DNA from 2 places in the Priestia sp. 40 genome. Region 1 is predicted to be linked to the other one. Evidence: a T-box and tRNA genes for the amino acid it is inferred to sense, from the RefSeq annotation. Region 1 holds a T-box; the other holds one or more tRNA genes.
The links. A T-box is a leader RNA that pairs with one kind of tRNA and senses whether it is charged. The one in region 1 lies ahead of tyrS (tyrosine--tRNA ligase), so its partner is inferred to be a tRNA-Tyr.
Positions count from the first base shown of each region.

Region 2: it encodes a tRNA-Tyr, which carries the amino acid that the T-box ahead of tyrS (tyrosine--tRNA ligase) is inferred to sense. The anticodon was not compared.

Region 1 covers NZ_JBMPZA010000005.1:1,469,665-1,485,478, forward strand. Annotated here, with positions in the region: gene thiI (tRNA uracil 4-sulfurtransferase ThiI) at 1-368, opposite strand, end outside; gene ACO1DI_RS08685 (cysteine desulfurase family protein) at 375-1,517, opposite strand; gene brnQ (branched-chain amino acid transport system II carrier protein) at 1,740-3,095, shown strand; gene ezrA (septation ring formation regulator EzrA) at 3,126-4,817, opposite strand; gene hisJ (histidinol-phosphatase HisJ) at 5,031-5,825, shown strand; gene refZ (forespore capture DNA-binding protein RefZ) at 5,817-6,464, opposite strand; gene ACO1DI_RS08710 (GAF domain-containing protein) at 6,682-7,161, shown strand; gene rpsD (30S ribosomal protein S4) at 7,579-8,181, shown strand; gene tyrS (tyrosine--tRNA ligase) at 8,254-9,513, opposite strand; T-box leader at 9,589-9,799, opposite strand; gene acsA (acetate--CoA ligase) at 9,939-11,654, opposite strand; gene ACO1DI_RS08730 (GNAT family N-acetyltransferase) at 11,939-12,571, shown strand; gene ACO1DI_RS08735 (acetoin utilization AcuB family protein) at 12,601-13,242, shown strand; gene ACO1DI_RS08740 (acetoin utilization protein AcuC) at 13,242-14,405, shown strand; gene motS (flagellar motor protein MotS) at 14,435-15,091, opposite strand; gene motP (flagellar motor protein MotP) at 15,081-15,814, opposite strand, start outside.
Region 2 covers NZ_JBMPZA010000023.1:71,218-87,031, reverse strand. Annotated here, with positions in the region: gene cwlD (N-acetylmuramoyl-L-alanine amidase CwlD) at 1-667, shown strand, start outside; gene ACO1DI_RS23800 (Mrp/NBP35 family ATP-binding protein) at 757-1,830, shown strand; gene ACO1DI_RS23795 (LysR family transcriptional regulator) at 1,869-2,777, opposite strand; gene gerD (spore germination lipoprotein GerD) at 2,965-3,594, opposite strand; gene ACO1DI_RS23785 (KinB-signaling pathway activation protein) at 3,740-4,360, shown strand; gene pdaB (polysaccharide deacetylase family sporulation protein PdaB) at 4,405-5,169, opposite strand; gene ACO1DI_RS23775 (hypothetical protein) at 5,281-5,505, shown strand; rRNA gene ACO1DI_RS23770 (16S ribosomal RNA) at 5,761-7,312, shown strand; rRNA gene ACO1DI_RS23765 (23S ribosomal RNA) at 7,538-10,473, shown strand; rRNA gene rrf (5S ribosomal RNA) at 10,582-10,697, shown strand; tRNA gene ACO1DI_RS23755 (tRNA-Asn) at 10,707-10,781, shown strand; tRNA gene ACO1DI_RS23750 (tRNA-Glu) at 10,785-10,859, shown strand; tRNA gene ACO1DI_RS23745 (tRNA-Val) at 10,883-10,958, shown strand; tRNA gene ACO1DI_RS23740 (tRNA-Thr) at 10,963-11,038, shown strand; tRNA gene ACO1DI_RS23735 (tRNA-Tyr) at 11,047-11,130, shown strand; tRNA gene ACO1DI_RS23730 (tRNA-Gln) at 11,138-11,212, shown strand; tRNA gene ACO1DI_RS23725 (tRNA-Lys) at 11,217-11,289, shown strand; tRNA gene ACO1DI_RS23720 (tRNA-Gly) at 11,299-11,373, shown strand; tRNA gene ACO1DI_RS23715 (tRNA-Ala) at 11,396-11,471, shown strand; gene rocF (arginase) at 11,635-12,534, shown strand; gene ACO1DI_RS23705 (aspartyl-phosphate phosphatase Spo0E family protein) at 12,618-12,788, opposite strand; gene sigW (RNA polymerase sigma factor SigW) at 12,944-13,507, shown strand; gene ACO1DI_RS23695 (anti-sigma factor family protein) at 13,522-14,127, shown strand; gene cdaA (diadenylate cyclase CdaA) at 14,320-15,141, shown strand; gene ACO1DI_RS23685 (CdaR family protein) at 15,134-15,814, shown strand, end outside.

The sequences.
Region 1 (15,814 bases):
TCGTTTGTATCAAGAGGAAATTGTTTGTACGCTCTTCGAGTAGATACTTTGAACGTTTTTCCTTCTATATCAAATTCTTTCATTGCTTCTAGCGCTGCTTCTTGAATGGCTTCAAGTTCATTTTCAACTTTTAATGCTAAACTAAAACTTTGAATACCAAAGATTTGCTGAAGACGTTCAATGATAGGCTCGTGATTTTCACCATTTAAGTGAATATACATACGGTCTCTTGTGTATTTTACGTGAATGTTTTGGAATGCACTAAGAGCCGTTACAATATTTTTTCTTAGCTGCGCAACAAATTTTTTTCTATTTTGTCCTTTAGTGGAGATTTCTCCGTATCGAATTAAAATATGGTTATATATCATAGTTATTTACCTCATTACTTTCTTTAGATCTTCAATTACTGTGAAAATAGCATTTATAATGGGCGTTACTTCATTATAGTCATTTAATCCTGACAAGCTCAAACGAATGGACTGATCGGCTTCTTCGTAATTTTTACCGATAGCTAAAAGCGTTTTACTTGGCTTTTTTCGTTTTGATGAGCAGGCAGATGTAGTTGATACAAACACTCCTTTTTCTTCAAGAGCGTGAACAAAAACCTCACCTTTAATACCTTGCGCTGTAAAATTTATAATATGGGGAGCTGAATGCTCATTCGGCGTATTAATCGTGATTCTTTCGTGAGCAGAAAGTTTGTCCATCAGTTCTGCTTTTATTTTCTGCATTTTTTGCTGATTCTGAGCTGCATGTTCAAGTGTTAAACGAAGTGCTTTAGCAAATGCTACGATTCCCGGAACATTTTCCGTGCCTGATCGATGCTGCATTTCCTGAGAGCCTCCGCTAAGCAACGGATGAAGCTGAACTCCATTTCGTTTATATAAAATTCCCGTTCCTTTTAAGCCGTGAATTTTGTGTCCTGATAATGTGCATAAATCAATTTTATGATTTGCTAAAGAAAGCGGAACTTTTCCAACCCCCTGCACATGATCGACATGAAAAAGCACCTTCGAATAGTTCGTGAGCATCTGTCCAATTTCTTCAATTGGCTGAATGGTGCCAATTTCATTATTTACATGCATAACAGATACTAAAATGGTTTCATCCGTAATAGCTGATTCAATAGCCGCAGGTGACACAAATCCACTTGAATCTACCGGAACATACGTAACGTTAAATCCTAGTGCTTCTAACTGCTTAAATGGTTCATGAACGGAATCATGTTCAATATTTGTCGTAATGATATGCTGACCTCGGCTTTTATATTGCATCGCTACGCCTTTAATAGCCAAATTATTCCCTTCTGTTCCTCCTGATGTAAAGATAATTTCATTTGACGATACGTGCAGCAATTCTGCTACTTGCTCACGTGAACGGCTCAACAAATTCTCCGCCTGTACGCCAAATTGATGGAGGGACGATGGATTGCCATAATAAGTTGTAGCTACTTTGGTAAAAGATTGTATGACTTCATTATAGGGTTTTGTTGTAGCGCTATTATCTAAATAAATCAAGGATGCGCGCCCCCTTCTTCATTTTTTCGGAACAACGTATTATCATACCACACCTTGGTATTTTTTTAAATTAGGCGTTCCTTTTATTATTAATAAACTATTTAGATTTTTTCAAAAAAACCTATATATGATTCCATAAATGTGGTAGTATGTATCACGTACTTTTAGTTTTTAAAAAGTCAGAAAATTTAATCATCAACATAAGAAACACTAGGAGGCATTATGAAAACCAAAGCACTCACTAACAAAGAAATACTTGCCATCGGTCTTATGCTGTTTGCTCTCTTTTTCGGAGCGGGAAATATGATTTTCCCTCCTTTGCTGGGACAGCAAGCCGGAACACACACTTGGAGTTCCATTATCGGTTTTCTCATTACAGGTGTAGGACTTCCGCTTATGGGGATAATCGCTGTTTCTAAAAGTAATGGAAACTTTACCGAAGTAGCTAAAAAAGTTCACCCTATTTTCGGGATTTCTTTTACTATATTGCTTTACTTAGCAATTGGCCCTTTTTTTGGTATACCCAGAACGGATACGGTAGCGTTTGAAATCGGTGTGACCCCATTTTTATCAGAAAATGCGGTTGCAAGCAAGATTCCTTTAATGGTCTATACCGTTATTTTCTTTGGCCTAACACTTTATTTATCATTGAATCCAACTAAAATTGTTGATCGCATAGGAAAAATTCTAACTCCTTTACTGCTCGCAGTATTAGCTCTTTTAGCTATCAAAAGTTTAATGACACCTATGGGTTCTTTTCAAGAACCTCACGCCAAATATATAGCCTCTCCATTTACGGGCGGCTTTATTGATGGATATTTGACAATGGATACAATTGCAGCTCTCGTATTTGGCATCGTTGTTATCAACAGTATTAAGGAAAAAGGCGTAACGGACGAACGAACACTTGCTTCGGTATGTATCAAAGCCGGGTTGATTGCTGCTGCTGGGTTAGCTATCGTTTATCTTTCTCTCGCGTATGTCGGCGCTTCAAGCGTAGAAGCAATTGGTATGAAAGAAAATGGAGGAGCTATTTTAACAGCTGTAGCTACAACATTATTCGGTTCGTTTGGCACCATTATTTTAGGACTCGCTATTACATTTGCTTGTCTAACGACAGCCATCGGATTAACTTCTGCTTGCGCACGATTTTTCACGCAGCTGGTGCCAAGCATGTCATATAAAACATTTGTTGTCATTTTAATGCTGTTTAGTGCTGTTATTTCAAATGTAGGGCTTACTCAATTAATTTCTATTTCCATACCTATTTTGACCTTTGTATACCCTATTGCCATTACGCTAATTGCTTTATCATTAATTGAAAGAGCCATTTCGTTTGGTCGAGAAGTATATGTGACAGCCGTAATCATTAGCTCGATTCTGAGCATTTTTGACGGGTTAAAAGCAGCAGGAATTATCCTAACAAGCATAGACAATTTTTTCAAAAACTATTTGCCGCTTTATAGCCAAGGCCTTGGCTGGCTTATTCCAACAGTTGCTGCTGCCTTCATAGGCTATATTATTAGTATTGCAAGAGGTACACATCACACAGATAGTATACAAAGAAAAGCGTCATAAAAAAGCTCGTGTCCTTTGGACACGAGCTTTTTAACTCTGTGAAGATACAATACGCTGTATACGATCCAGCGCACCAGGATCTACTTGCTCAATAGCTGCAGATGCCTGTTTTAATGCTTCTTTGTATTCGTAATGACGAAACGCTTCTTCTGCTTCTTCTAAAGACTGTGCAATCGAGTGATGAGTACTTCTATAACGGTTACCGTATTGAATCACTCTTTCAACGAGTCGCGCCTCTTCTAACATTGCCTCTGTTTCATCAAATGTATCCTGAACAAAACCAACAGCATCTTCAAGTAAAGATTGAACAGCTTGAATATTAAGCGGTTTTTCTTTCAGCTTAGCGGTTACTTCATTTAAGATATGAACCGTTTTTTCAAGCTGCACTTTGTATTCTTCAGGAACACCAGGAAGGTTGCTTTTTTGAATAAGGCGTCTTGCTTCAATCAACTGAGATTTCAGTTCTTCTATTTTGTCCTTAGCCGAGAGCTCATCTTTGCGAAGAGCTTGTAGCATATCGCTATAGGATTCCTGAGATTCTTTTAATTGGTTAAGCTGTTTGGAAACGTCTTCGAGTTCTTCTTGGATCACACTGTAGGCTAAATTGTGCTCCGCCACCTTGTCCGAAATATTATAGTACAAGTTAGTCAATCGTTTTAGTTCGCGGTCCATTTTATAATATACGTCTAAATCGCGCTCTTTAAAATGATAGCTTTGCTGTACAAATAGCGTTTCTTCACGAAGTTCACGGTTTCGTTCTTGAAGCATACGAAGGAAGTTAGATACCGTATGAGATTCACGGTTCATTTTATGATAGGAGAAAACCTCATGCTCAAGTGAGTCATATAACTGCTCTAAGCGTTCGTTCACATCATCTAGTTTTGTAATCGCTTCTTCCACATATAATTCTTCAATATCTGCAATAATTTCAGCAGTTTCTTGTTTTAAAAGCTCTACCGTTTCTTCTACTTGCAGATGATCTAACACATATCCCTGCTCACTCATTTCGCGGAACCCGTCAAGCAGTTCGTTGAACTGAACAGGAAGAGTGGTCTGACACTCAACTAACACTTTTGGAATTTGTTCTAAATACGAATCAATAGCTGTTAAATCAGTTTTTAATTGAAGAACAATCTCACGTGCTTGAAGATAGTTTCCGTTAATCGTCTCTTCCTCGTATTTTTTAAACTGCTCTTTAGATGTATTAATTGCGTATTCTAACGTTTTTTCAGCATTTCCATAGGAATACCGATGTGCGAGCAATTTTTTCTTCACGTGGCGGTGAAGCTGATTTAATTCCTCAATATCATATCGATTATCTTGTTCGCTACCAATTAAATTTTGAAGTTCAGTAAGTATGTTTTCAATATCTATCTTGGTTTGTTCTAAGGCTTGATCAATATGTATAGATAACTGCTTCGCTTTTTTAAACCGGTATTTATCTGCTGCTTCTTCCGTTTCAAACAGTTCTTTATCAATTTTCGGGAGATTAGTTGATATAATTTCATCCCACTGCTCACGCCAACGTTCAAATAGCTCTTCAGTTTGACCTGTCATGTTCAATTCTTTTACTTTTGAAATTTCCTCTGCAACTGGCGTATTTGCTAATTCGACTTTGATCGTTTCCAGGCGATCAATTTCTTGATAAATCTTTTTACGTGAAAACATTCCGTACACAACTAATCCGATAATAAGTATGATTAGTGCTATAATGAATTCCATACTAAGCCCCCTTACAGTGCGTTCTACATGACAAGTTTCTTATTTATAAAAAGGGTGAATTTAATCCTTTAAATTTTTTTGCGTCAATGTTTTTATGATACCATGTAAAGTCCAACTTTTGAGCAAAAAATTAAATTTTTTTATACAAAATATTGGCATGGAGTCACTTTGTGTCGTTACAATGGAAAAAGAAGAAAAAAGGAGGCATTTTTTATGAAAGTTGACAAACATATTCATACTCCATTTTGCCCACACGGTTCACCTGATTCATTGCAACAATATGTTGAACAGGCGATTTCCCTGAACTTTGGCGAGATTTCGTTTACAGAGCATGCTCCATTACCAAAAAGCTTCAGTGATCCGACGCCTGATCGCGACAGCGGAATGGATCCTGACAAACTTGATCGCTACATTCAAAACGTACAGCAAGTTAAAAAAGAATTTGAGCGCGATATTCGTATCAATGTCGGATTGGAAGTTGACTTTATTGAAGGATTTGAACAAGAAACAACAGATTTCTTAAACGAGTATGGTCCTTGTCTCGATGACAGCATCCTTTCTGTCCATTTCTTAAAACATGAAGAAGGATATGACTGCCTAGATTTTAGCGCTGACGTATTTGCACATATTGTACAGAAGTTTGGCAGCGTAAGCAAAGTATATGATAAGTATTACAACACGGTATTACGCTCTGTACAGGCCAATTTAGGCGTTTATAAGCCTAAGCGCATTGGTCATATGACACTCATACATAAATTTCAAGCTCAATTTCCATATGAAGACACACTTTCCCCTATTATTTTATCAATACTCGATGAAATAAAAATGAAAGATCTGGCTTTGGATTATAATGGTGCAGGATTGTTTAAGCCTTTGTGCAAGGAAGCGTATCCAGCTCCCTTTGTCGTAAAAGCAGCCCAACAGAAAAAAATCCCTCTCGTATATGGGTCAGACGCCCACTGTGCGAAGGATTTAGGCCAAGGCTATAGAGAGCTTCATTTAAGATAATTGAACGCGAAGTTTGTTTGTCCGTTCATATGGCAAACATACCGTTGTGTGCACCCATCGCTCAAGCTCAATCGCATATTGCTGAACAAAATACGGTTCGTGAGGCAATATATGAAGAACTTCACTTAGGTACTGAGGATGAAGATAAGGCATAGACAGCATGCCCTTAAGCTCAATGATTGTAAAGGAAACGTGCAGCTTTCGAAACTCCTTTTCTTTCATCCCTCTTTCAAGGATTGTTTTTAAGTAGTATTTTTCCTTGGTTAAATACGTAGTCATAACTTCTCGAATTAAAATCGTGTCAAGAGAGATTTCTCTATATACGAGCCGGGCAATATGCCTATTTTCGTGCTGGTAATGTAAGATAGCTCGAATCATTACGATCATACTTTCTGTTGAAGACAGCTTTTTCATTTCTTGGAATGCTTGCTCCAACACCCCAATATAACCTTCAAAATAAGAAATCACTAAACTTTCAAGCAATCCTTCTTTGCTATGAAAATAATATGAAATATTCGCTACGTTCACTTTCGCTTTTCCTGCAATCTCGCGCACCGACGTACCATCAAAACCTTTTACGTTAAAAAGAGAAACGGCCGCATCAATAATTTTCTCTTTCGTTTTTGACTGTACAGCCATCTATCTACACCTCATTTCGATTTATTTTTACAAAACACATATGATTGCAAAATTGTGTAGAAATCGTTACAGTATTTAAAAAGGATTTTAGTAGCCTCTCTACATAATTCGTGATAGGCTTTTTAGTTCCTGTAATCTTTTATCGACAAAGTAGCGTTAAAACTGACGTTTCCTGATAAAAATTCATTAAATCTTATGTTGAATGGAGGAGAATACATTGTTTAATGTCGAAAACTACAGCGGCTCAAAACAAAAGGATTATGAATTAGTAATTAAGCAATTACGCGCCTTATTAGAAGGAGAAAGCAATACGATTGCTAATCTAGCAAATGCTTCAGCTTTGCTAAATCAATTTTTAAATGAAGTAAACTGGGTAGGTTTTTATTTAATGGAAGACGGAGAGTTAGTGCTTGGACCTTTCCAGGGACTGCCGGCTTGCGTTCGTATTCCACTTGGAAAAGGCGTATGCGGTACAGCAGCTCAAAATCAAAAAACAGAGCGAATCGAAGATGTTCACGCCTTCCCTGGCCACATTGCATGTGATGCCGCTTCTCAATCTGAAATCGTTGTACCAATTGTAAAAGACGGTCAGCTTTTAGGTGTTCTTGATATTGACAGTCCAATCAAAAATCGCTTTGATGAAATCGATCAACAGTATCTTGAAGAATTCATAAAAGAACTTACTTCTTTTCTTTAAATATGAATAAGCAAAAAAAACCGCTGCAAATCAGCGGTTTTTGCTTATTAAACAAACGTTTGATTAGCCTATCGCTACCTTTTTCTTATGTTCTTTCTTCTCCCTTTATATTTCAAATGAATATATCCTTTCTTTTACATTCTTTTAATCTTCAATCTTCCTTGACTTTATACGAGGAAACACCTATAATACTCGTTGTGTGAAATATTGCAGCTTATACAATCTTCTTTATGTTTTTTCATTTTGTTCCTCATTAAAAGATTGTTTTACAGAAGTAGCAATCCTTTTAACAAGATGGTGTATCGTGTAACTCTCTGCTGCTAGAGCGATGGTACATGAAAACAAAATGAGCATATCGCTAGAATGTGTCTGTTTTTGTTTTGCATAAAATAAAAACACAAACAAGGAGGAGTCATCATGGCTCGTTATACAGGTCCAAGTTGGAAAATCTCTCGTCGCTTAGGTCTTTCTCTAAGTGGTACAGGTAAAGAATTAGAAAAACGCCCTTACGCTCCAGGTCCACACGGCCCAGGTCAACGTAAGAAAATTTCTGAGTACGGTTTACAATTACAAGAAAAGCAAAAATTACGCCACATGTATGGTGTAACTGAGCGTCAATTCCGTAACTTATTCGTTGCTGCTGGTAAATTAACTGGTAAGCACGGTGAGAACTTCATGATTCTTTTAGAAGCTCGTCTTGATAACTTAGTATACCGTATGGGTCTTGCACGCACTCGTCGTCAAGCTCGTCAATTAGTTAACCACGGTCACGTTTTAGTTGATGGTAAACGCGTTGACATCCCATCTTACCGTGTACAACCTGGTCAAGTGATCGGTGTTCGCGAAAAATCACGCAACCTTTCAATCGTGAAAGAAGCGCTTGAAGTTAACAACTTCGTACCAGACTACTTAACAGTAGACGCTGAGAAATTAGAAGGTACATTCACTCGCTTACCTGAGCGTTCTGAATTATCTGCTGAAATCAACGAAGCACTAATCGTAGAGTTCTACTCTCGTTAATAGTAAAAAGCCGTTCCTTATGGAGCGGCTTTTTTACTGTCTATATATAAAAAAAGGCCTTTCGGCCTTTTTTTATGCGTATTGAATAAGCGTATATTTTTTCTTACCTCGACGAATCACTGTGAATTGACCTTCAATACGGTCGTCTGCACCTACTGTTTTTTGTAAATCTTGCTCGCGCTCACCATTTAAGTAAATTGCACCGTTTGAAATATCTTCACGTGCTTGACGTTTAGAAGGAGAAATTTTGCTTTCTACAAGTAAATCAATTAAACCAATATCTTCACCTGTATGCGTGTAAGAAGGAACGTCCTTGAATCCTTGCTTAATTTCTTCTGCTGTTAACTCTGAAATGGTTCCACTAAATAAGGCTTGTGAAATACGAATGGCTTGCGAAAGAGCTTCTTCACCGTGTACAAGCGTAGTCATAGCTGCCGCTAGTGCTTTTTGTGCTTCGCGTTTTTCAGGAGCTTCTTTTGCAGACGCTTCTAATTCATTAATTTCTTCGTGCGATAAGAATGTAAAGTATTTTAAATACTTTATAACATCGCGATCATCTGTATTAATCCAGAATTGGTAGAATTCGTACGGACTTGTTTTTTCAGCGTCTAACCAAATTGCTCCGCCCTCTGTTTTACCGAACTTCGTGCCGTCTGCTTTTGTTACAAGCGGAACTGTTAATCCAAATGCTTTGGCATCTTCTTCTGATTTACGAATTAATTCTAAGCCAGCCGTAATATTTCCCCATTGGTCGCTGCCGCCAATTTGAAGCTTACAGTTATATGTTTGGTATAAATTCAAGAAATCGTATGACTGTAAAATCATGTAGCTAAATTCCGTAAATGAAATGCCTGATTCGATACGAGATTGAACAGAATCCTTTGCCATCATATAGTTAATACCAAAGTTTTTACCGATATCTCGTAGGAATGTAATAACATCTAACTTGCCAATCCAGTCATAGTTATTCGCAATAACTGCTGCATTTTCACCTTCTTCGAAATCTAAGAAGCGTGAAAGCTGACCTTTAATACGCTCACTAAACAGCGCAACCGTTTCTTTTTCGTTTAACGTACGCTCTGCTTTTTTACCGCTTGGATCTCCAATAAGACCCGTACCTCCACCAACTAATGCAATTGGTTGGTGTCCAGCTTGTTGAAAGCGACGCAAAATTAAAACAGGAAGCATGTGCCCGATGTGAAGGCTGTCGGCTGTCGGGTCGAACCCGCAGTATAAACGAACAGACTCTTTACTCAAAAGTTCACTTAAACCTTTTTCATCCGTTTGTTGGTTAATGAGCCCTCGAAACTCAAGATCTTGTAAAATATCCATGTTATATATTCTCTCCTTTATCTAATTGCTCGTTACAATTTGTTGAACAACATAAAAAACGCCCCTTCTTAAAAAAGAAGGGACGAAAATATCGCGGTACCACCCTATTTGGAAATGAATTATTTCCCACTTAAATGATGTAACGGTCTACCCGTCTTTTGCTACTGTAAGTTCACAAAAGATGCTCAAGGACGTATTTCATATTTGTCTATGTACTGATTTTCAGCAACCATCAGCTCTCTTAAACAGGGAGACAAGTATTACTTCTTCCTATCACTGCAGTTTATTTTATTTAAAAGTTTACACCCCACAATTATGAATGATTTCATTTTAAAATTCAAGTCCAAAAAAAAGTTCAAACAGCTGGCTGTTTGAACTTTATAAAAATCACTTATTTTCCCTACAAAGATTGAAACGTTTACTCCTTAGTCTTCCATAGTCGACAAATCGCCCGTTGGCAAATCTAATTCCCACGCTTTTAAAACGCGACGCATAATTTTACCGCTTCGTGTTTTAGGTAGCTTATCTTTAAACTCGATTTCACGCGGAGCTGCATGAGCAGCTAACCCTTTTTTCACAAATTGACGAATATCTTCAATCAGTTCATCTGAAGATTCATACCCATCTCTAAGTGCGATAAATGCTTTAATAATTTCCCCGCGAACAGGATCAGGCTTACCAATAACACCCGCTTCTGCTACAGCAGGGTGTTCAACAAGCTTACTTTCTACTTCAAATGGACCCACGCGTTCTCCTGCCGTCATAATAACATCATCGATTCGGCCTTGGAACCAAAAATAACCGTCTTCATCCATATACGCCGAATCACCTGATACGTACCAATCACCTGGCATAAAATAGGACTCATACTTTTCTTTGTTGTTCCAAATCGTATGCATCATAGATGGCCAGCCTTTTTTAATTGCTAAATTACCCATTCGATAAGGTGGAAGCTCTTGTCCTTGATCGTCAACGATTGCTGCTTGTACACCTGGAATTGGTTTCCCCATAGATCCTGGCTTAATTTTCATAGACGGATAATTACAAATCGTCTGACCACCAGTTTCAGTCATCCACCACGTATCGTGAATACGTTTTTGGAACACCTTCATTCCCCAGCGTACCACTTCAGGATTTAACGGTTCTCCCACACTTAATACATGTCTGAGATTGCTTAAATCATAGCGTTTAACTAAGTCATCACCAGCACCCATTAGCATACGAAATGCTGTAGGTGCACTGTACCAAACCGTTACGCCAAAATCTTCAAGTGCTTGATACCATGCATCTGGACTAAATCGTCCTCCTACAATCACATTCGTTGCTCCAGCAAGCCAAGGACCAAAAATCCCATAGGAAGTCCCCGTTACCCAACCGGGATCTGCTGTACACCAATACACATCGTCATCTTTTAAGTCGAGCACCCACTTAGCAGTTTGATAGTGCTGAAGCATGGCGTTGTGAACGTGAAGCACGCCTTTTGGTTTGCCAGTTGAACCTGATGTATAATGAAGCAGCATACCATCTGTTCTATCTACCCACTCAATTTCCACCTCTTTATTCGCCGCTTCTAGTCGCTTCAGAAAATCTAGTTGAATGCCTTCTTCTTCTACATTTTCCCCTACAAGGAGAATGTGTTTTAAAGCTGGCAAATCTTTCACCGGAACACGGCTCAGCAATTCAGGCGTTGTAATTAACACTTTTGCATCACTGTCTTGCAAACGATCTTTTACTGCACCTTCCATGAACGCTTCAAATAAAGGTCCAACAATAGCGCCAAGCTTCACCGCTCCTAACAAGGCAAAATAAAGTTCCGGAGAGCGAGGCATAAAGATAAACACGCGATCCCCCTTCTCTACGTCTGCTTGTTTTAGCACGTTTGCGGCTTTGTTTGACCATTCTTTCATTTCTTTAAATGTATATTTTTCATTGCGCTGCGCATCTCGATAATAAAGCGCAACTTTATTTTTACGCGTAGAGTTTGCGTGCTTATCAATTGCTTCATAAGCTGCATTTAATTTACCTGTTTCATGCCATGAAAATTCCTTCTCCACTTGTGACCACTCAAAGGTTTGATACGTTTTATCGTAGTCCTGTAAGTTGTATACCCCTTCAATTACAGGAAGCGCTTCCACCTTCATCACAAACTCCCCCTTATGTATAAAATTTACAAACCTATTATATAACAAAGATAGACTTTTCACAATTTTATAAAAATTATTTGTCGGAATTAGGATAATAGTCTCCCTTGTTATATGACAACCTTTAATATAAACGTGTCGAATTAACAAGAAAATCTTCTAATTTTCTATTCTATCTTTTTTAAAAAACTCCTTTTCTTTTATTTAATTTTTTGAAAACGCTTTAATCTAGAGTTTTTTTTGTATTATAATACAGATAAGACTGCTTGAAGGTGGTGATTCATGTGAAACATTCCCAAACATACAATATGAAAGAAGTAAAAACAGCTGTTGGAGCGATTGTTATTGAAGGACCTGTCTCCTCACATACCTTGCAACAACTTGATTTTCATGAGCAACTAACGGCATTTCGTCCACCTGAACAGCAAAAAGAAGCATTGATTGAGATTGCCAACTTGCCTGAAGGTAGAATTATTATTGCTCGCCATCATCATACAATCATTGGTTATGTAACCTTTTTATATCCCGATCCTCTAGAACGATGGTCGGAAGGAAATATGGAGAATTTAATCGAATTAGGAGCTATAGAGGTAGCCGCTCCGTTTCGTAGCTATTCTATTGGAAAAAACTTGCTTATCGTATCTATGATGGATGATGCAATGGAAGATTATATTATCATTACGACAGAATACTACTGGCATTGGGACTTAAAAGGAACAGGGCTAAACGTGTGGGATTACCGCAAAATCATGGAGAAGATGATGAATAGAGGCGGACTAACGTGGTTTGCCACCGATGACCCTGAGATTAGCTCTCATCCTGCTAACTGTTTGATGGTAAGAATCGGGAGCAGAGTCCCTCAAGAAAGCATGCAAGAATTTGATAGCTTGCGCTTTCGAAATCGCTTTATGTATTAGCTAACCTTTAAGAAAAGGAGCTGGGTTTGATGATTGTTGAAGAGATGATGAAAACGGATCTCGTTACCTTAACCCCCGACCATACGATTGCTGAAGCTATGAAACTTTTAGATACACATAAGATTAGACATATTCCCATCGTTAATGACCTTCATCATGTAGTTGGCATCATTTCTGATCGAGACGTAAGAGATGCAAGTCCATCTATTTTAGATAATACTTATACATCTGCTCTTCTATCCGAACCCGTGAGGATGATTATGCAAACAGAAGTCATTACAGCTCACCCTCTTGATTTTGTTGAAGAAATTGCAAGCATTTTTTATGAACATCAAATCGGTTGTATTCCCGTCACAAAAAATAAGCGTTTAGTAGGCGTTGTGACTGAAAGAGATCTATTACATACGTTTATTCAGCTTACCGGCACTAATAAACCTGGTTCACAAATTGAAATAAAAGTAGAAAACAAGGCTGGCGTGCTCGCTGAAGTTACATCCCTCTTTAGTTCAAAGAGGACAAACATCTTAAGCGTACTTGTCTACCCTGATATAGATGAAAGATATAAGATCCTTGTGCTTCGTATTCAAGCTATCAATCCATTGGTTAGTATAAATACATTAAAAGAAAATGGCTATGAGGTGCTATGGCCTAAATTACCGGAGATGACGTAATGACTAGTAATGCTGTATTTATTTATTCAGATGATATTCTTTCGTACAAATTCAGCAATAATCATCCGTTTAACCAGCTTCGTGTTCAACTAACATATGAACTGTTACGGGAATTTGGCGCTTTAGGCAATCAAGATATTGTATTACCGCGAATGGCATCTGATGAAGAACTTCAGCTTGTCCATGATACTAGCTATATTCAAGCGGTAAAATTAGCAGGAAGCGGCGAGCTTTCTGTTGAAAAAGCAGCGGATTTTGGCCTAGGAACAGAAGATACACCTATGTTTCCTAACATGCATGAAGCCAGTGCATTTTTAGTTGGGGGTACCCTTACTGCTGTAGATTATGTTATGACTGGAAAAGCTAAGCATGCTCTGAATTTAGGAGGCGGATTGCACCATGGCTTTCGAGGAAAAGCTTCTGGCTTTTGCATTTACAATGACAGCGCGGTAGCCATTAAATATATGCAGCAAAAGTACAATGCGCGCGTTCTCTACGTCGATACAGATGCTCATCACGGTGACGGCGTGCAATGGACATTTTATGACGACCCTTCCGTTTGTACTCTTTCCATTCATGAAACGGGACGCTACTTGTTTCCAGGCACAGGAAACGTTAACGAACGCGGGCACAGTGAAGGCTATGGTTATTCATTTAATGTGCCTGTTGATGCTTATACCGAAGATGAGTCTTGGCTCGACGTTTATAAGACCTCTTTAAAAGAGGTAGCTGCTTTTTTTAAACCAGATGTTATCTTGACACAAAATGGAGCCGATTCTCATTATTACGATCCGCTCACTCATTTATGCGGCACCACGAAGATATACCGTGAAATTCCTAAAATTGCTCATGAAATTGCCCATGAATACTGCCAGGGAAGATGGATTGCCGTTGGCGGAGGAGGCTATGATATTTGGCGGGTTGTTCCTCGAGCTTGGTCATTTATTTGGCTTGAAATGATTGAACGAAAGGCAGAAGGTATGCTTCCTCTGTCATGGCTTGAAAAATGGACAAAAATATCTCCTCACCCCGTTTGCACGCAGTGGGATGATGAACTCAATATCTATCAGCCAATTCCAAGAAAACCAGAAATAACAGAAAAAAACGCTCAAACTCTTGAGCGCGCTCTTTATCCTATTCGTTCTCATACATCTCATTCTTAAAAAAAGGCTATACAAGCGTATGGCCTTTTTCACTGTGCTTCGGGATCTGAAATAATAATTTCGACGCGTCTATTTTTTTGTAGATTGTCATTAGACGTATTCGGAACAAGCGGCTTTGTATCTCCGTATCCAATTGCTTCAAAGCGCTTAGCAGAAAGAGAAAAGTGGTTCGTTAAATAACGTATGACGCCGCTAGCACGCGCTGCCGATAGTTCCCAATTAGATGGATAACGATAGGTGTGAATAGGTCGATTATCGGTATGACCTTCTACTTTAATATCATTTGGAATAGTACTGAATAACCTTCCTAATTCATCCAGGAAAGGGGTACCTTTCTTCAAAATGTCTGCCTGTCCTGTTTCAAACAGCACCTGTTCTTGTAAAATAAGCACAACTCCGCGTTCATCTCGCTTAGCAGTAATAAAGTGCTGAAGCTTATTTTCCTTCAGGTAGTCCTGCACTTTCGCTAAAATGTTATCCAGCTTTTGAGACTGCTGGCTCTTTTCTACAGAAGCTACAGAACTACTGCTTGTAAGCGAATTGACAACGGTCTGAAACTTTTGATTATCAACGCTAGACATTGAAAATAGTAAAATAAAAAAAACTAATATTAACGTCACCAAATCAGCAAATGTTACCATCCATTTTGGCGACTGTGCCGAATACCTTTTTCTTCTACGCTTCACGAACGTGCTCTCTCTTTTCTTCCAGCTTTCGTTTTTCAACAGGGGCAAATACTTTTAGCTTTGCTTGCACAAAGCGAGAATTTTGACCCGCCTGCAAGCCGATGACACCTTCAATAATCACTTCTTTAACAAAAAGCTCATGCTCTGTTTTACCAGCTAATTTAGCTGCGATTGGCTGAAAAAACAAGTTTGAAAGCAGCGCCCCGTAGAAAGTCGTTAAAAGAGCAATTGCCATGTTAGGCCCAAGCGATGAAGGGGTATTAAGGCTTTTAAGCATTAGCACTAGCCCAACAAGCGTCCCAATCATTCCCCAAGCGGGGGCATAATCGCCTGCTTTTTCAAACATACTTCGACCTCTCGCATGTCTTTCTTCTACTGCAGCTATTTCAGCTTCAAGCAGCTCTCGAATCATTTCTGGTTCTACTCCATCAATGGCTAGCAAAATACCTTTTTTCACAAATGAATCATCGATTTGTTCAAGCTCTGCTTCTAACGATAGAAGTCCTTCTCGACGCGCTTTTTCCGATAAATGTACAAATGTTCCTACAATTTCTTCTACGTTTATTTCTTTCGATTGAAACGCTTGTTTCCCTACTCTTCCCATATTTTTTAATTGTTTTAAAGGAAAGCTCACGCACAGCGTACCAAAAACGCCTCCCAATACAATTAAAATCGATGGTACATCAATAAAAGCTAAAAAACCGCTCATTCCTCCACTTGAAA
Region 2 (15,814 bases), on a different contig from region 1:
CGTTCTTTTTGTAATTGTACAATATCAGATAGATCATAAAACATCATCCGGTTCGCTTTCACTTCCTCTTAGCGGCAAAGTCATTGTTCTAGATCCTGGACACGGCGGCGTTGATGGCGGAGCCGTAGGAGAGGATGAAGTGCTTGAAAAAGAAATAACTCTTAAGATTTCGTTACTGCTTCGAGACTATCTGCAAGAGCAAGGAGCGCTTGTTATTATGACGAGAGAAAAAGACGAAGACCTAGCGGCTAAAGACACACGAGGGTACAGTCGCAGAAAAGTAGAGGACTTAAAAAATCGCTTAACGATGATTAATAAATCCAATGCCGATTTGTACTTAAGTATTCACTTAAATGCTATTCCATCCTCTGCGTGGAGAGGAGCTCAAACTTTCTATTACGGGTCTCTAAAAGAAAATGAGCAAGTGGCCAAACTCATTCAACAAGAGCTAAGAAATAATCTGGATAATACGAGTCGTGAAGCAAAAGCAATTCAAACTCTTTACCTTCTTAAGCATTCTAAGCCACCCGGTGCTTTGGTTGAAGTAGGATTCTTATCAAATCCTACAGAACGTAAAATGCTTCAATCGAAACGCTATCAAAAAAAGTTAGCTGAATCCATTTATGAAGGAGTCAGCCGGTATTTTACTGGAGAAAAGCCTAAATAAAAAGCATAGCATGCTTCTATTCAGAAAAATCTAATATGTGTGATATACTTGATAGTATAAATAATAGATTTTAACATGGTGGTGGGAGTATGCTAACGGAAAAGCAAGTAAAAGAAGTAGTAGGGGAAATTACAGATCCATTTTTAAATAAAAAACTATCAGAAACAGATGCGATTAAAGAAATAACAATTAAAGCTGAAAAACAGCATGTAAGCCTTAAGATTGCTGTTGCGAAAACAGGTACTAGTGAACAGTTAAGCCTTCAAGGTACGATTGTAGAAGGGTTAAAAAAAGCAGGTGTACAGTCGGTTGGACTGAGATTTGTTGAGTTTAAGCCTGAAGAACTTCAGCAGTACCGCGCTGAGCAACCGAATACTGGCAACTTACTAACTAGTCCGAATGCACCTGAATTTATTGCTATTGCAAGCGGTAAAGGAGGCGTTGGTAAATCAACAGTCTCTGTGAACCTCGCCGTTTCTTTAGCTCGTTTAGGTAAGAAAGTTGGTTTAATTGATGCTGATATTTATGGATTCAGTGTTCCAGATATGATGGGAATTACACAACGTCCTGTGGTAGAAGGAGAAAAGATTATTCCAGTTGAGCGCTTCGGAGTACAAGTTATTTCAATGGGCTTCTTTGTAGAAGATAATTCACCCGTTATCTGGCGAGGACCTATGCTTGGAAAAATGTTGACGAGCTTTTTTACAGAAGTTGAATGGGGAGAATTAGATTATCTTTTACTAGACTTACCTCCCGGAACAGGTGATGTCGCATTAGACGTTCACTCCATGCTTCCTGCTTGTAAAGAAGTGATTATTACAACACCACATCCTACAGCGGCATTTGTTGCAGCTAGAGCGGGTGCTATGGCTTTGAAAACCGATCATGAGGTAATTGGAGTCGTAGAAAATATGGCTTACTTTGAAAGCCAGCTAACAGGGGAAAAAGAGTATGTATTTGGTAAAGGCGGAGGTCCAAAACTGGCTGAGGAACTTCAGACAGAACTGTTAGGACAGCTTCCGTTAAGTCAGCCCGACTGGAATGAAGAAGATTTTGCGCCTTCCATTTACGATGAATCGCATCGTTTAGGTCAAATATACGGAGAGATTGCAAGCAAGATTGCATTTATTTGCGAAAATGAAAAAGCAGCAACGGGAAAATAACAAAAAGCACGCGCTGTTCGAGCGCGTGCTTTTTGTTATTATACAGAGAGTTCAATCTGCGCCTTTTTTAAATCAAATGCAAGGTTTTGTTTTAAGAGAGCTAAAAATGTTTTTCCAGCTGTACTTACGGTGTGAGATTGGTGCTTTAAAATGCCGATTGCAGGGCCCTCATGCAAGTCATGAATTGTTTTAACCACCACTTGATCTGGCGGAAGAGTTGCGCTTATTTGTGGAACAACGGCTATTCCTAAGTTTTCTTTTACAAAATGCTGAAGTGTGCTAATAGTGCCTAACTGGACTTTAGCAGGCAGCTGGCCTGTTCGCTCAAAGATTAGCTGCTCAATTTTCTTTTGAACAGAAGATTGCCCAGCTGTAATCAGCGTTTCGTGTATTAAATCTTTTGCAAAGATTGTTTTTCTTTTTGTTAGAGCATGATTGAATGGTAATAGCAGCACAAGTTTTTCCGTTAGTAATGCCTCAAATTCTATATCTCTGAACGATTCTGAGACAGTGCCAATCGCGAAATCAATTTCTTGATTGCGTATATGTTGATGAAGGTGCTTTTCGTCTGCAACGAGTAAGCTAATTTCTGTGTTGGGATATCTTTTTTTAAATAATGAGAGAATGGAAGGCAGTCGACTGCTTGCTGTAGGTTCTGCAGCACCTATACGGATCGTGCCAGCTTCGCCTGTTGAATAATCCTTTAAGGTGTTATTTAGATACTCATATTCCTTTAGTAAAATATTTGCTCGCTCGTAAAAGATTTTACCTGCTTCAGTAAGTTTAATGCTTTTTCCTCGTTCTAAAAGCTTAAATCCTAGTTCGGATTCTAACTTTTGAATGTGAAGTGTAATGGTAGGCTGAGAGTACTTTAAATATTCAGCGGCTAATTGAAAGCTTCCTAAACGAACAATGGTTTGAAACGTTTTAATAACGCGAAATTCCATCAAATTCCCTCCCTTTGCTATAAAACGATTGTGTTAATTTCTAATATTTTACCATAAAGCTAAGAATTAAAGTTTACAATTCCAATAAAAATACTAAGTATTAAAAAATATAAAGAAGTTGTTTAGGTTTTTTAATAAAAATAAATGACATAATTAAATACGCACCTCATATGAGATGCGTATTTAATCACTGCTGTTGCTGCTCTCCGCCTGAATCAGATCCAGAGGAAGAAGAACCACCGTCGTCGCTGCTTTGTTTTTGTCCACCTTGTGTTTCTTCAGCGGCTTTCAAAAGAATGTCTTGAATTTTAGATTGATAAAGAGGGCTATCAAACGTTTCGGTCATAATTTTTTGTAAATAAGTGCGATATTCTTTACTCTTTAAAACAGTCAGTACTTCTTTTTCCATAGCCGGATCCTTTAAAACATCTTGAAGCATTCCTTGATATTCAGGATCTTTCATCAGTTGTTTGATGACCGTCTTATTTTCTTTTTCCAAACTTTTAGCAAAGCTTTCAGCAAACTTCGGATCATCCATGGCTTTTTTCCAAAATTCCACGCCTTTATCTGATACTAGGGTTTGAGAAATTGTATCTTTTATCGCGTTTTGATCCATTAAAATATCTTGTCTAACAGAAGGGTCTTTCATAATTGCCTCGACTGCTTTTTTTCCTTCATCTGTTTTTAAAATATCAACAACCATTTTCTTTGTTTGATCATAATCCATACCATTGTTCTCTTCATCTTGCGGTGCACAGGCTGTAGCTAAAAGCATACACATTCCTATATAAATGAGGAGCATGAGTCGCTTTTTCATAGTAATGAGCTCCTTTCCTAATATGCTTACGCTTAATATGAGATAATCAAGGTTTTTTATTCATAAAAGAGCTCTAGATTTTTCAAAACGTGATTGGTACAATTTATGAAAAGGTACAATTTTGTAACTTATGGGGGAGATGGAAGTGAATAGTCGAAATTGGGTTCGTCTATTTCTAACCACGTTAGCTGTCGGGGGTATAAGTACAGCTGTTGTTGGGTTTGCGGTGCGCTGGGGGGAATACGGTCACTTATTTCAACAAGGAAAGATAGGAGAAATTGTTGCTGTTTTAACATGGCTCGTAGGCGTAGGGTTTATTTTTAGTTTAATTAGCCAAATGGGGTTTTTTGCATATTTAACTATTCACCGTTTTGGGTTGGGAATTTTTAAATCTGCATCACTTTGGAAATCGGTTCAAATTGTATTTGTTTTATTTGTATTATTTGACGTTACTTATTTTCGATATAAGTTCTTTCAACAACCGGGAGAAGGCATAGGTAAGTATATTTTGTTAAGCGTTTTCTTGTTAGCGGTGGGGTTATTAGTGGCGTATGCAAAGAAAAAGCAGACGAATAAAGAGGCTTTTGTACCAGCGCTGTTTTTTATGATTGTTGTAACGACAATTGAATGGTTCCCAGCGCTGCGAACGAACGAAGAAAGCTGGCTTTACCTTATGTTGTTTCCACTTCTAATTTGTAATATGTATCAACTTCTTATTTTGCCCAAACTTCTTACGCACGCAAGAATAGCAAAAGCAGACAAATAGCATATTTGTCTGCTTTTCCTTTCCATATACAGTGGAAATAGATCTTATCGGATATCTTTTACTTGGGTTTTTGAATTTGAAATTAATGTTGAAACACTTACGTTTGAGACTTTTTTATTTTGTAATGAATTCTTGATATATGGAATAGCCTTTGCTGTTTGTTGAGCGGAGTCAGACGCGTGCAGCAATATAATATCTCCTCCGTCTAAAGGCTTTGTAACATTGGAGACAATTTTTTCAACCCCTGGATTTGTCCAGTCTTTAGAATCAATGCTCCAGTGAACAGTAGTATATCCTATATCTGCTGTTAATTTTAAGATGTCTTTATTAAATTGCCCGTTAGGAGGACGAAGAAGGTGAACATCTTTAAGGCCTAGGGAATCAAAGACTTTCTTTGATTTTGCAAGATCCTGTCTAATCTCATTAGGTTCTAGGCTTGTATAGGAAGTATAGTCATAGCCCATTGTGCCAATTTCGTGACCTTCTTTCTTAATGCGCTCTACAATATCTGGGTGACGCTCAGCCCATGAAGCAGATAAAAAGAAAGTAGCATGTTCAATATGCTGTCTTTTTAGTTCATTCAGAATGGGAATAGCTCTTTCATCTCCCCAGCTGATGTTAAACGTAAGAGCAACTTCCGGATTTTTGTCATCCGCCTTATAAACAGCTCTTGGACCGTTATCGGTTGAAAACACGGGAAAGTGAAACGTCTGCTGAGCATAGAGAAAAAAGCTTGTAAAAAACGCAGCAACTACGATAAGCATTGTTTGTTTGATTCTTTTGGCTCGAATAGTATAAAACATATTCATTTTGTCACCTCATTTAATAAGTAGTACTTGTCTAATTTGTATGCGTTTTGTCTACAATTAATAACAGGTAAGGAAAAGAACAATTGATTTTATTTTGATGTTTGAGAATCAATGTCGCAAAAAGAAGGTGAATCAATGAAAATTTGTTTATTTAATCAGGTGGAGTGTTTAGAGTTAGAAGCACTACTTAGAGAAGAAATGAAGAGAACAAACGTGGCTTTTCAACAAAGTTTGAATCATGTAGTTCTTGAACGAAACATTCAAGAAAAGTATCAAATCCTCTCAAAGATCTTGCTAAGGTTCGGTGAAAGCAGGGAAGTAAATAAGGTTTTTTGATGAAATGAAAAAAACTTTTCAAAAAGTGTTGACTTTATATAGTACAGATGTTAAATTATTAAATGTCGCTGATGAGTGATTGGAAAACAATCGCAATTCATCAGAAATAAAATATTAAAAAAGTTGTTGACAAATGAAAGACAACTTGTTAATATAAGAAAGTCGCTCAAGAGCGGCGGTTGAACTTTGAAAACTGAACAAAGCGACAAACGTCAACGTTAATTTTTATTTTTTAAATTGAGCAAGTCAAACATTTCTTCGGAGAGTTTGATCCTGGCTCAGGATGAACGCTGGCGGCGTGCCTAATACATGCAAGTCGAGCGAACTAATTAGAAGCTTGCTTCTATGACGTTAGCGGCGGACGGGTGAGTAACACGTGGGCAACCTGCCTGTAAGACTGGGATAACTTCGGGAAACCGAAGCTAATACCGGATAGGATCTTCTCCTTCATGGGAGATGATTGAAAGATGGTTTCGGCTATCACTTACAGATGGGCCCGCGGTGCATTAGCTAGTTGGTGAGGTAACGGCTCACCAAGGCAACGATGCATAGCCGACCTGAGAGGGTGATCGGCCACACTGGGACTGAGACACGGCCCAGACTCCTACGGGAGGCAGCAGTAGGGAATCTTCCGCAATGGACGAAAGTCTGACGGAGCAACGCCGCGTGAGTGATGAAGGCTTTCGGGTCGTAAAACTCTGTTGTTAGGGAAGAACAAGTACGAGAGTAACTGCTCGTACCTTGACGGTACCTAACCAGAAAGCCACGGCTAACTACGTGCCAGCAGCCGCGGTAATACGTAGGTGGCAAGCGTTATCCGGAATTATTGGGCGTAAAGCGCGCGCAGGCGGTTTCTTAAGTCTGATGTGAAAGCCCACGGCTCAACCGTGGAGGGTCATTGGAAACTGGGGAACTTGAGTGCAGAAGAGAAAAGCGGAATTCCACGTGTAGCGGTGAAATGCGTAGAGATGTGGAGGAACACCAGTGGCGAAGGCGGCTTTTTGGTCTGTAACTGACGCTGAGGCGCGAAAGCGTGGGGAGCAAACAGGATTAGATACCCTGGTAGTCCACGCCGTAAACGATGAGTGCTAAGTGTTAGAGGGTTTCCGCCCTTTAGTGCTGCAGCTAACGCATTAAGCACTCCGCCTGGGGAGTACGGTCGCAAGACTGAAACTCAAAGGAATTGACGGGGGCCCGCACAAGCGGTGGAGCATGTGGTTTAATTCGAAGCAACGCGAAGAACCTTACCAGGTCTTGACATCCTCTGACAACTCTAGAGATAGAGCGTTCCCCTTCGGGGGACAGAGTGACAGGTGGTGCATGGTTGTCGTCAGCTCGTGTCGTGAGATGTTGGGTTAAGTCCCGCAACGAGCGCAACCCTTGATCTTAGTTGCCAGCATTTAGTTGGGCACTCTAAGGTGACTGCCGGTGACAAACCGGAGGAAGGTGGGGATGACGTCAAATCATCATGCCCCTTATGACCTGGGCTACACACGTGCTACAATGGATGGTACAAAGGGCTGCAAGACCGCGAGGTCAAGCCAATCCCATAAAACCATTCTCAGTTCGGATTGTAGGCTGCAACTCGCCTACATGAAGCTGGAATCGCTAGTAATCGCGGATCAGCATGCCGCGGTGAATACGTTCCCGGGCCTTGTACACACCGCCCGTCACACCACGAGAGTTTGTAACACCCGAAGTCGGTGGAGTAACCGTAAGGAGCTAGCCGCCTAAGGTGGGACAGATGATTGGGGTGAAGTCGTAACAAGGTAGCCGTATCGGAAGGTGCGGCTGGATCACCTCCTTTCTAAGGATTTTTACATGACGTACGTTTTGACACTTTGTTCAGTTTTGAGAGTTCAATCTCTCAATTATAGAAAGCATACTACTTTCTTCTTATTAGATAAGAAGAATTTTGGTTGCGATTGTTCTTTGAAAACTAGATAACAGTAATTGCTGAGGAAAAGTGAAACTTTTCTTTAATCAAACCAATAAATAACACAACAGTATGTTGTACCATTTATTCGCTAATGGTTAAGTTAGAAAGGGCGCACGGTGAATGCCTTGGCACTAGGAGCCGATGAAGGACGGGACTAACACCGATATGCTTCGGGGAGCTGTAAGTGAGCTTTGATCCGGAGATTTCCGAATGGGGAAACCCACTGTTCGTAATGGAACAGTATCTTTATCTGAATACATAGGATATTGAAGGCAGACCCGGGGAACTGAAACATCTAAGTACCCGGAGGAAGAGAAAGCAAATGCGATTTCCTGAGTAGCGGCGAGCGAAACGGAATTAGCCCAAACCAAGAGGCTTGCCTCTTGGGGTTGTAGGACACTCTATACGGAGTTACAAAGGAACGAAGTAAATGAAGCGACCTGGAAAGGTCCGTCGAAGAAGGTAACAACCCTGTAGTTGAAACTTCGTTCCCTCTTGAGTGGATCCTGAGTACGGCGGAACACGTGAAATTCCGTCGGAAGCTGGGAGGACCATCTCCCAAGGCTAAATACTACCTAGTGACCGATAGTGAACCAGTACCGTGAGGGAAAGGTGAAAAGCACCCCGGAAGGGGAGTGAAAGAGATCCTGAAACCGTGTGCCTACAAGTAGTCAGAGCCCGTTAACGGGTGATGGCGTGCCTTTTGTAGAATGAACCGGCGAGTTACGATCCCATGCAAGGTTAAGCTGATAAGGCGGAGCCGTAGCGAAAGCGAGTCTGAATAGGGCGTTTAGTATGTGGTTGTAGACCCGAAACCAGGTGATCTACCCATGTCCAGGGTGAAGTTCAGGTAACACTGAATGGAGGCCCGAACCCACGCACGTTGAAAAGTGCGGGGATGAGGTGTGGGTAGCGGAGAAATTCCAATCGAACCTGGAGATAGCTGGTTCTCTCCGAAATAGCTTTAGGGCTAGCCTCATGTTGTGAGAGTCTTGGAGGTAGAGCACTGATTGGACTAGGGGCCCCCAACGGGTTACCGAATTCAGTCAAACTCCGAATGCCAAAGACTTATCCATGGGAGTCAGACTGCGAGTGATAAGATCCGTAGTCAAAAGGGAAACAGCCCAGACCACCAGCTAAGGTCCCCAAGTATACGTTAAGTGGAAAAGGATGTGGAGTTGCTTAGACAACCAGGATGTTGGCTTAGAAGCAGCCACCATTTAAAGAGTGCGTAATAGCTCACTGGTCGAGTGACTCTGCGCCGAAAATGTACCGGGGCTAAACGTATCACCGAAGCTGTGGATTGACATCTTTGATGTCAGTGGTAGGAGAGCGTTCTAAGTGCTGTGAAGTCAGACCGTAAGGACTGGTGGAGCGCTTAGAAGTGAGAATGCCGGTATGAGTAGCGAAAGACAAGTGAGAATCTTGTCCACCGAATGCCTAAGGTTTCCTGAGGAAGGCTCGTCCGCTCAGGGTTAGTCGGGACCTAAGCCGAGGCTGAAAAGCGTAGGCGATGGCCAACAGGTTGATATTCCTGTACCACCTCCCCGCCGTTTGAGTAATGGGGGGACGCAGTAGGATAGGGTAAGCGCGCTGCTGGATATGCGCGTTCAAGCAGTTAGGCTGATGAGTAGGCAAATCCGCTCATCATAAAGGCTGAGCTGTGATGACGAGGGAATTATAGTACCGAAGTTCCTGATTCCACACTGCCAAGAAAAGCCTCTAGCGAGGCGGGAGGTGCCCGTACCGCAAACCGACACAGGTAGGCGAGGAGAGAATCCTAAGGTGATCGAGAGAACTCTCGTTAAGGAACTCGGCAAAATGACCCCGTAACTTCGGGAGAAGGGGTGCTCTGGTAGGGTGTATAGCCCGAGAGAGCCGCAGTGAATAGGCCCAGGCGACTGTTTAGCAAAAACACAGGTCTCTGCGAAGCCGCAAGGCGAAGTATAGGGGCTGACGCCTGCCCGGTGCTGGAAGGTTAAGAGGAGGGGTTATCCTTTGGGAGAAGCTCTGAATCGAAGCCCCAGTAAACGGCGGCCGTAACTATAACGGTCCTAAGGTAGCGAAATTCCTTGTCGGGTAAGTTCCGACCCGCACGAAAGGCGTAACGATCTGGGCACTGTCTCAACGAGAGACTCGGTGAAATTATAGTACCTGTGAAGATGCAGGTTACCCGCGACAGGACGGAAAGACCCCGTGGAGCTTTACTGTAGCCTGATATTGAATTTTGGTACAGCTTGTACAGGATAGGTAGGAGCCTGAGAAGCCGGAGCGCTAGCTTCGGTGGAGGCGTCGGTGGGATACTACCCTGGCTGTATTGAAATTCTAACCCGCGGCCCTGATCGGGCCGGGAGACAGTGTCAGGTGGGCAGTTTGACTGGGGCGGTCGCCTCCTAAAATGTAACGGAGGCGCCCAAAGGTTCCCTCAGAATGGTTGGAAATCATTCGTAGAGTGTAAAGGCACAAGGGAGCTTGACTGCGAGACCTACAAGTCGAGCAGGGACGAAAGTCGGGCTTAGTGATCCGGTGGTTCCGCATGGAAGGGCCATCGCTCAACGGATAAAAGCTACCCCGGGGATAACAGGCTTATCTCCCCCAAGAGTCCACATCGACGGGGAGGTTTGGCACCTCGATGTCGGCTCATCGCATCCTGGGGCTGTAGTCGGTCCCAAGGGTTGGGCTGTTCGCCCATTAAAGCGGTACGCGAGCTGGGTTCAGAACGTCGTGAGACAGTTCGGTCCCTATCCGTCGTGGGCGTAGGAAATTTGAGAGGAGCTGTCCTTAGTACGAGAGGACCGGGATGGACACACCGCTGGTGTACCAGTTGTCTTGCCAAAGGCATCGCTGGGTAGCTATGTGTGGACGGGATAAGTGCTGAAAGCATCTAAGCATGAAGCCCCCCTCAAGATGAGATTTCCCATAGCGCAAGCTAGTAAGATCCCTGAAAGATGATCAGGTTGATAGGTCAGAGGTGGAAGCGTGGCGACATGTGTAGCTGACTGATACTAATCGATCGAGGACTTAACCAAAACTTTAAAAGCGTAAGCTTTGCTCAGCAAACTGTTACCTAGTTTTGAGAGAACAAAACTTTTAAAAAAGTCTTGCTTTCTTTATCAAATCATGTATAATATAATATGTCTGGTGGCGATAGCGAAGAGGTCACACCCGTTCCCATACCGAACACGGAAGTTAAGCTCTTTAGCGCCAATGGTAGTTGGGACTTTGTCCCTGTGAGAGTAGGACGTTGCCAGGCTATTATTATTCCACAGTAGCTCAGTGGTAGAGCTATCGGCTGTTAACCGATCGGTCGTAGGTTCGAGTCCTACCTGTGGAGCCAACTGGCCCGTTGGTCAAGCGGTTAAGACACCGCCCTTTCACGGCGGTAACACGGGTTCGAATCCCGTACGGGTCACCATTTATTTTTATCTACATAATAGTGGAGGATTAGCTCAGCTGGGAGAGCACCTGCCTTACAAGCAGGGGGTCGGCGGTTCGATCCCGTCATCCTCCACCACCGTGCCGGTGTAGCTCAACTGGTAGAGCAACTGACTTGTAATCAGTAGGTTGGGGGTTCAAGTCCTCTTGCCGGCACCATTTATATCGGAGGGGTAGCGAAGTGGCTAAACGCGGCGGACTGTAAATCCGCTCCTTCGGGTTCGGCAGTTCGAATCTGCCCCCCTCCACCATCTTTATTGGGCTATCGCCAAGCGGTAAGGCAACGGATTTTGATTCCGTCATGCGTTGGTTCGAATCCAGCTAGCCCAGCCATAGAGAGCCATTAGCTCAGTTGGTAGAGCATCTGACTTTTAATCAGAGGGTCGAAGGTTCGAGTCCTTCATGGCTCATTTTAATAAGCGGAAGTAGTTCAGTGGTAGAACACCACCTTGCCAAGGTGGGGGTCGCGAGTTCGAACCTCGTCTTCCGCTCCATTTCTATATAAAAAAAGATATTGGGGCCTTAGCTCAGCTGGGAGAGCGCCTGCCTTGCACGCAGGAGGTCAGCGGTTCGATCCCGCTAGGCTCCACCATACATATGAACGTACAACCTTTAAGCAAATTGCTTAAAGGTTTTTTTGTGCAGTTTCTACAAATTAGAATTGTATATATATTCAAAAAAGTGTCGAGTTGAGCCATCGCTCATTTAGCCGTTACAATAAGAGAGTAGCAACATTTGTGATGGGGGGACATATTATGAATAAGCTTTCAATTATTGGAGTACCAATGGATTTAGGTCAAACTCGCCGTGGGGTCGATATGGGGCCAAGTGCGATACGATATGCAGGTGTCATTGAACGCATCGAGAATATTGGCTATAGTGTAGAAGATAAAGGGAATATTGAAATTGCCTTAGCTGAACGAGTACATAGTGATGAAAATACAAACTTAAAGAATTTAAAAGCTGTAGCAGATGCTAGCGAGAGGCTTGCTCAGACCGTAAGTGATGTTATTACAAATAAAAGGTTTCCTTTAGTGCTAGGGGGAGATCACAGTATCGCTATCGGAACACTAGCAGGAGTAAGTCGTCATTATAAAAACTTGGGCGTGATTTGGTATGATGCACACGGAGATTTGAATACAGCAGATACGTCTCCTTCAGGAAATATTCACGGTATGCCATTGGCGGCAAGTATAGGTGTAGGAGACGAAGCATTGACTCGAATTGGTGGTTATACACCTAAAGTTAAGCCTGAAAATATTGTGATTATCGGAGCACGTTCTTTAGATGAAGGAGAAAAAGAGCTAATAAAGGAAAAAGGCATTAAAGTGTATACGATGCATGAGATAGATCGAATGGGCATGACAAAAATAATGGAAGAAACAATTTTATATTTGCAGGATAAAACAGATGGCGTTCATCTATCACTCGATTTAGACGGACTGGATCCACATGATGCACCTGGAGTAGGAACACCAGTTATCGGTGGAATAAGCTATAGAGAAAGTCATTTAGCTATGGAGATGTTGGCAGAATCTCAGCTAATCACTTCTGCTGAGTTTGTGGAAGTGAATCCTATTTTAGATGAACGGAATAAAACAGCTACCGTAGCTGTTGCATTAATGGGCTCACTTTTAGGAGAAAAATTAGTATAAAACATTAATACCTACCAAAAGGTACATGAAATATATATGAAGATAAAAAAAAAGAAGCTCTTAGTTCAGATTCGAGAGCTTCTTTATATAGAGAAAAACTTTTCATATTCATTTAATAAACCATCTAGCTCTGAACTTACTCTCACCACTGTTAGTGATGATAAAGGGTTTTCTGCTGCAAGAGTGACCATGTTATTTCTACATTCTTCAATTTGATTCAAAAGGTTCTCTTTTGTATGAGTCAAGCTTTCCACTCCTCTTCTTTTCATCTATACTAATTACATAACCTACGTACGATCTTTTTAAACGTATTTGACAAATTTTTGTTAAAATAATTAAGCATAAGTGAAACTTTATGATAAAGTACACGTATATATACTATCCCGCAATGGGCGGAGGTAACCGTTACATGGATTTATTATTAAAAAGGAAAATAAAAAAAGTAAAAAAAGGTGACCAGGATGCGTTTGCTGACATAGTAGAATATCACAAGGATAAACTTTTTCATCTATGTTATCGAATGTTAGGAAACCGGGAAGAGGCGCAAGACGCTGCACAAGAAGCGTTTATTCGAGCCTATGTAAATATTCATAGCTATGACACAAGTAAAAAGTTTTCCACCTGGTTATATCGAATTGCTACAAATCTTTGTATTGATCGAATTCGTAAAAAAAAGCCAGACTATTATTTAGATGCAGAAGTAGCCGGGACCGACGGGTTAAATATGTACTCTCAAATAGCTGCCGATCAGGCCTTACCAGAGGAAGAACTAGAGCAAGTAGAATTGCAAGAATTCATTCAGTCGGAAATATTAAAGCTACCTGAGAAATATCGAACTGTCATTGTCCTAAAATATATAGATGAGCTGTCGTTAAAAGAAATCAGCGATATTTTAGACCTGCCGCTTGGTACGGTAAAGACTAGAATTCACAGAGGACGTGAAGCTTTAAGAAATCGACTTCGCCACTTGTAAGGAGTGAACTAAGAATGAAATGTCCAAAAATGTATGTAAATCTCATTCATGAACATTTAGATGGAGATATTACAAAAGAAAATGAACTATTATTAAAAGAGCATTTGCATCAATGCAAAGGTTGTCAGCAGCATATGCATCAGTTAAAAAGAACCATTGCATTTGTGCAAAGCACTTCTCATATAGAATTACCTATGAACTTTACAGCAGGTGTTATGGCTGGGTTACCACGTGAGAAGAATCGAATTCGAATGAATAGATGGTTTACAAACCACCCGATTCTTAGTGCAGCTGCTGTATTTGTGCTGTTAATGTCCGGCACGGTGTTTTCAGCTTGGGAAACGGATGAAGACTTTTCTGTTTCAAAGCAGCCGAACCTAGTCATTCACGATAAAACAGTCGTTGTACCAAAAGGTGAGACCGTTAAAGGTGATATTACTGTGAGAAATGGCGATATTAAAATTGAAGGAAAAGTAGATGGAAACGTTACTGTTATACATGGTGATAAGTACCTAGCTTCTGCAGGAGAAGTGACAGGCAATATTGAAGAGTTAGACAAGATTTTTGACTGGGTATGGTATAATGTCAAAACTCATGCCAAACAAGCTGTTGACTTTTAATAGTTGAAACATAAAACCGTCCACTTATCTTGTTAGAGAGGAACAGTGGACGGTTTTATTTATATAAAAAGAAGGCTACATTATATAGGAACAAGGATTTAAAAATAAGATGTAATTTACAGTGTAATTTTGTTTTATGGTATAATAAAACGGTTATGTTATCTTTATTACATATATAGAGGAAGTGAGAAGATGCCTATTGGAGACCTGCCAATCCTCTCATATTTAGGAAAAATTGTTGATGTTCTCCTGGTATGGTTCGTCATATATAAATTAATTATGGTCATAAGAGGTACAAAAGCAGTACAGCTTTTAAAAGGAATCACGGTGATTTTAGTTGTCCGCTTTATAAGTAACTTCCTTGGACTAAATACGCTACAATGGTTAATGGACCAAGCGTTAACGTATGGGTTTTTAGCTATCATTATTATCTTCCAGCCAGAGCTGCGCCGAGCGCTTGAACAGCTTGGGAGAGGACGTTTGTTTTCACGCAGTAATTTGCCTGAAGAAGATGAACGTACCGTTACGATTGAGGCGATTATAAAAGCAACGCATTATATGGCTAAAAGACGCATAGGTGCATTGATCTCAATCGAAAGAGAGACGGGTATGGGTGATTATATTGAAACAGGTATACCGCTCAACTCTAATATTTCTTCTGAATTATTAATCAACTTATTTATACCGAATACACCACTTCATGATGGAGCAGTTATTTTACAGCGGGATCAAGTAGCCGCTGCAGCATGTTACTTACCTTTATCTGAAAGTCCTTTTATTTCAAAAGAATTAGGTACTCGCCATCGTGCTGCTGTAGGAATAAGTGAAGTAACAGATAGTGTGACTGTCATTGTATCTGAAGAAACTGGAGGCATTTCTGTTACCAAAAATGGTGAATTGTATCGTGAATTGACAATTGATACATTGAGAGAAATGCTAGAAAAAGAATTAGTCACAACTTCTAAAGCAACTTCTTCCACTCGTTGGCAATGGAGGTTGAAGAAGAATGGATAAATTGATGAATCGATCGTGGGTTATGAAAATTATCGCGTTGCTGTTAGCCTTCATGTTATATTTATCTGTTAATTTAGATGATGGTGCGAGTTCATCAAATAAGTTTCTGAACCGAAGCAGTTCTGCCAACACTGGAGTAGAAACATTAACAGATGTTCCGGTTCAAGTATCCTACAATGAGAAGAACAGAATTGTAAGAGGTGTTCCGGATACGGTTATTATGACACTGGAAGGTCCTAAAAATATTTTGGCTCAAACAAAGCTACAAAAAGATTATCAAGCTTATATTGACCTTGATAATTTAAGCTTAGGGCAGCATAGAGTCAAGGTTCAGTATCGAAATATCTCTGATAATTTAAACGTAGTGGTTAAGCCTGATATTGTAAACGTAACAATTGAAGAACGCGATTCAAAACAGTTTTCAGTAGAGGCAAGCTATGATAAAAACAAAGTCAAGAATGGATATGAAGCAGGGGAAGCAACCGTTAGTCCAAGAGCCGTCACGGTAACGGGCGCATCAAGTCAATTGGATCAAGTTGCTTATGTGAAAGCTATTATTGATTTAGATAATGCTTCAAAAACAGTTACAAAACAAGCAACTGTTGTCGCACTAGACAAGAATTTAAATAAATTGAATGTAACAGTTCAACCAGAAACGGTCAATGTAACAATC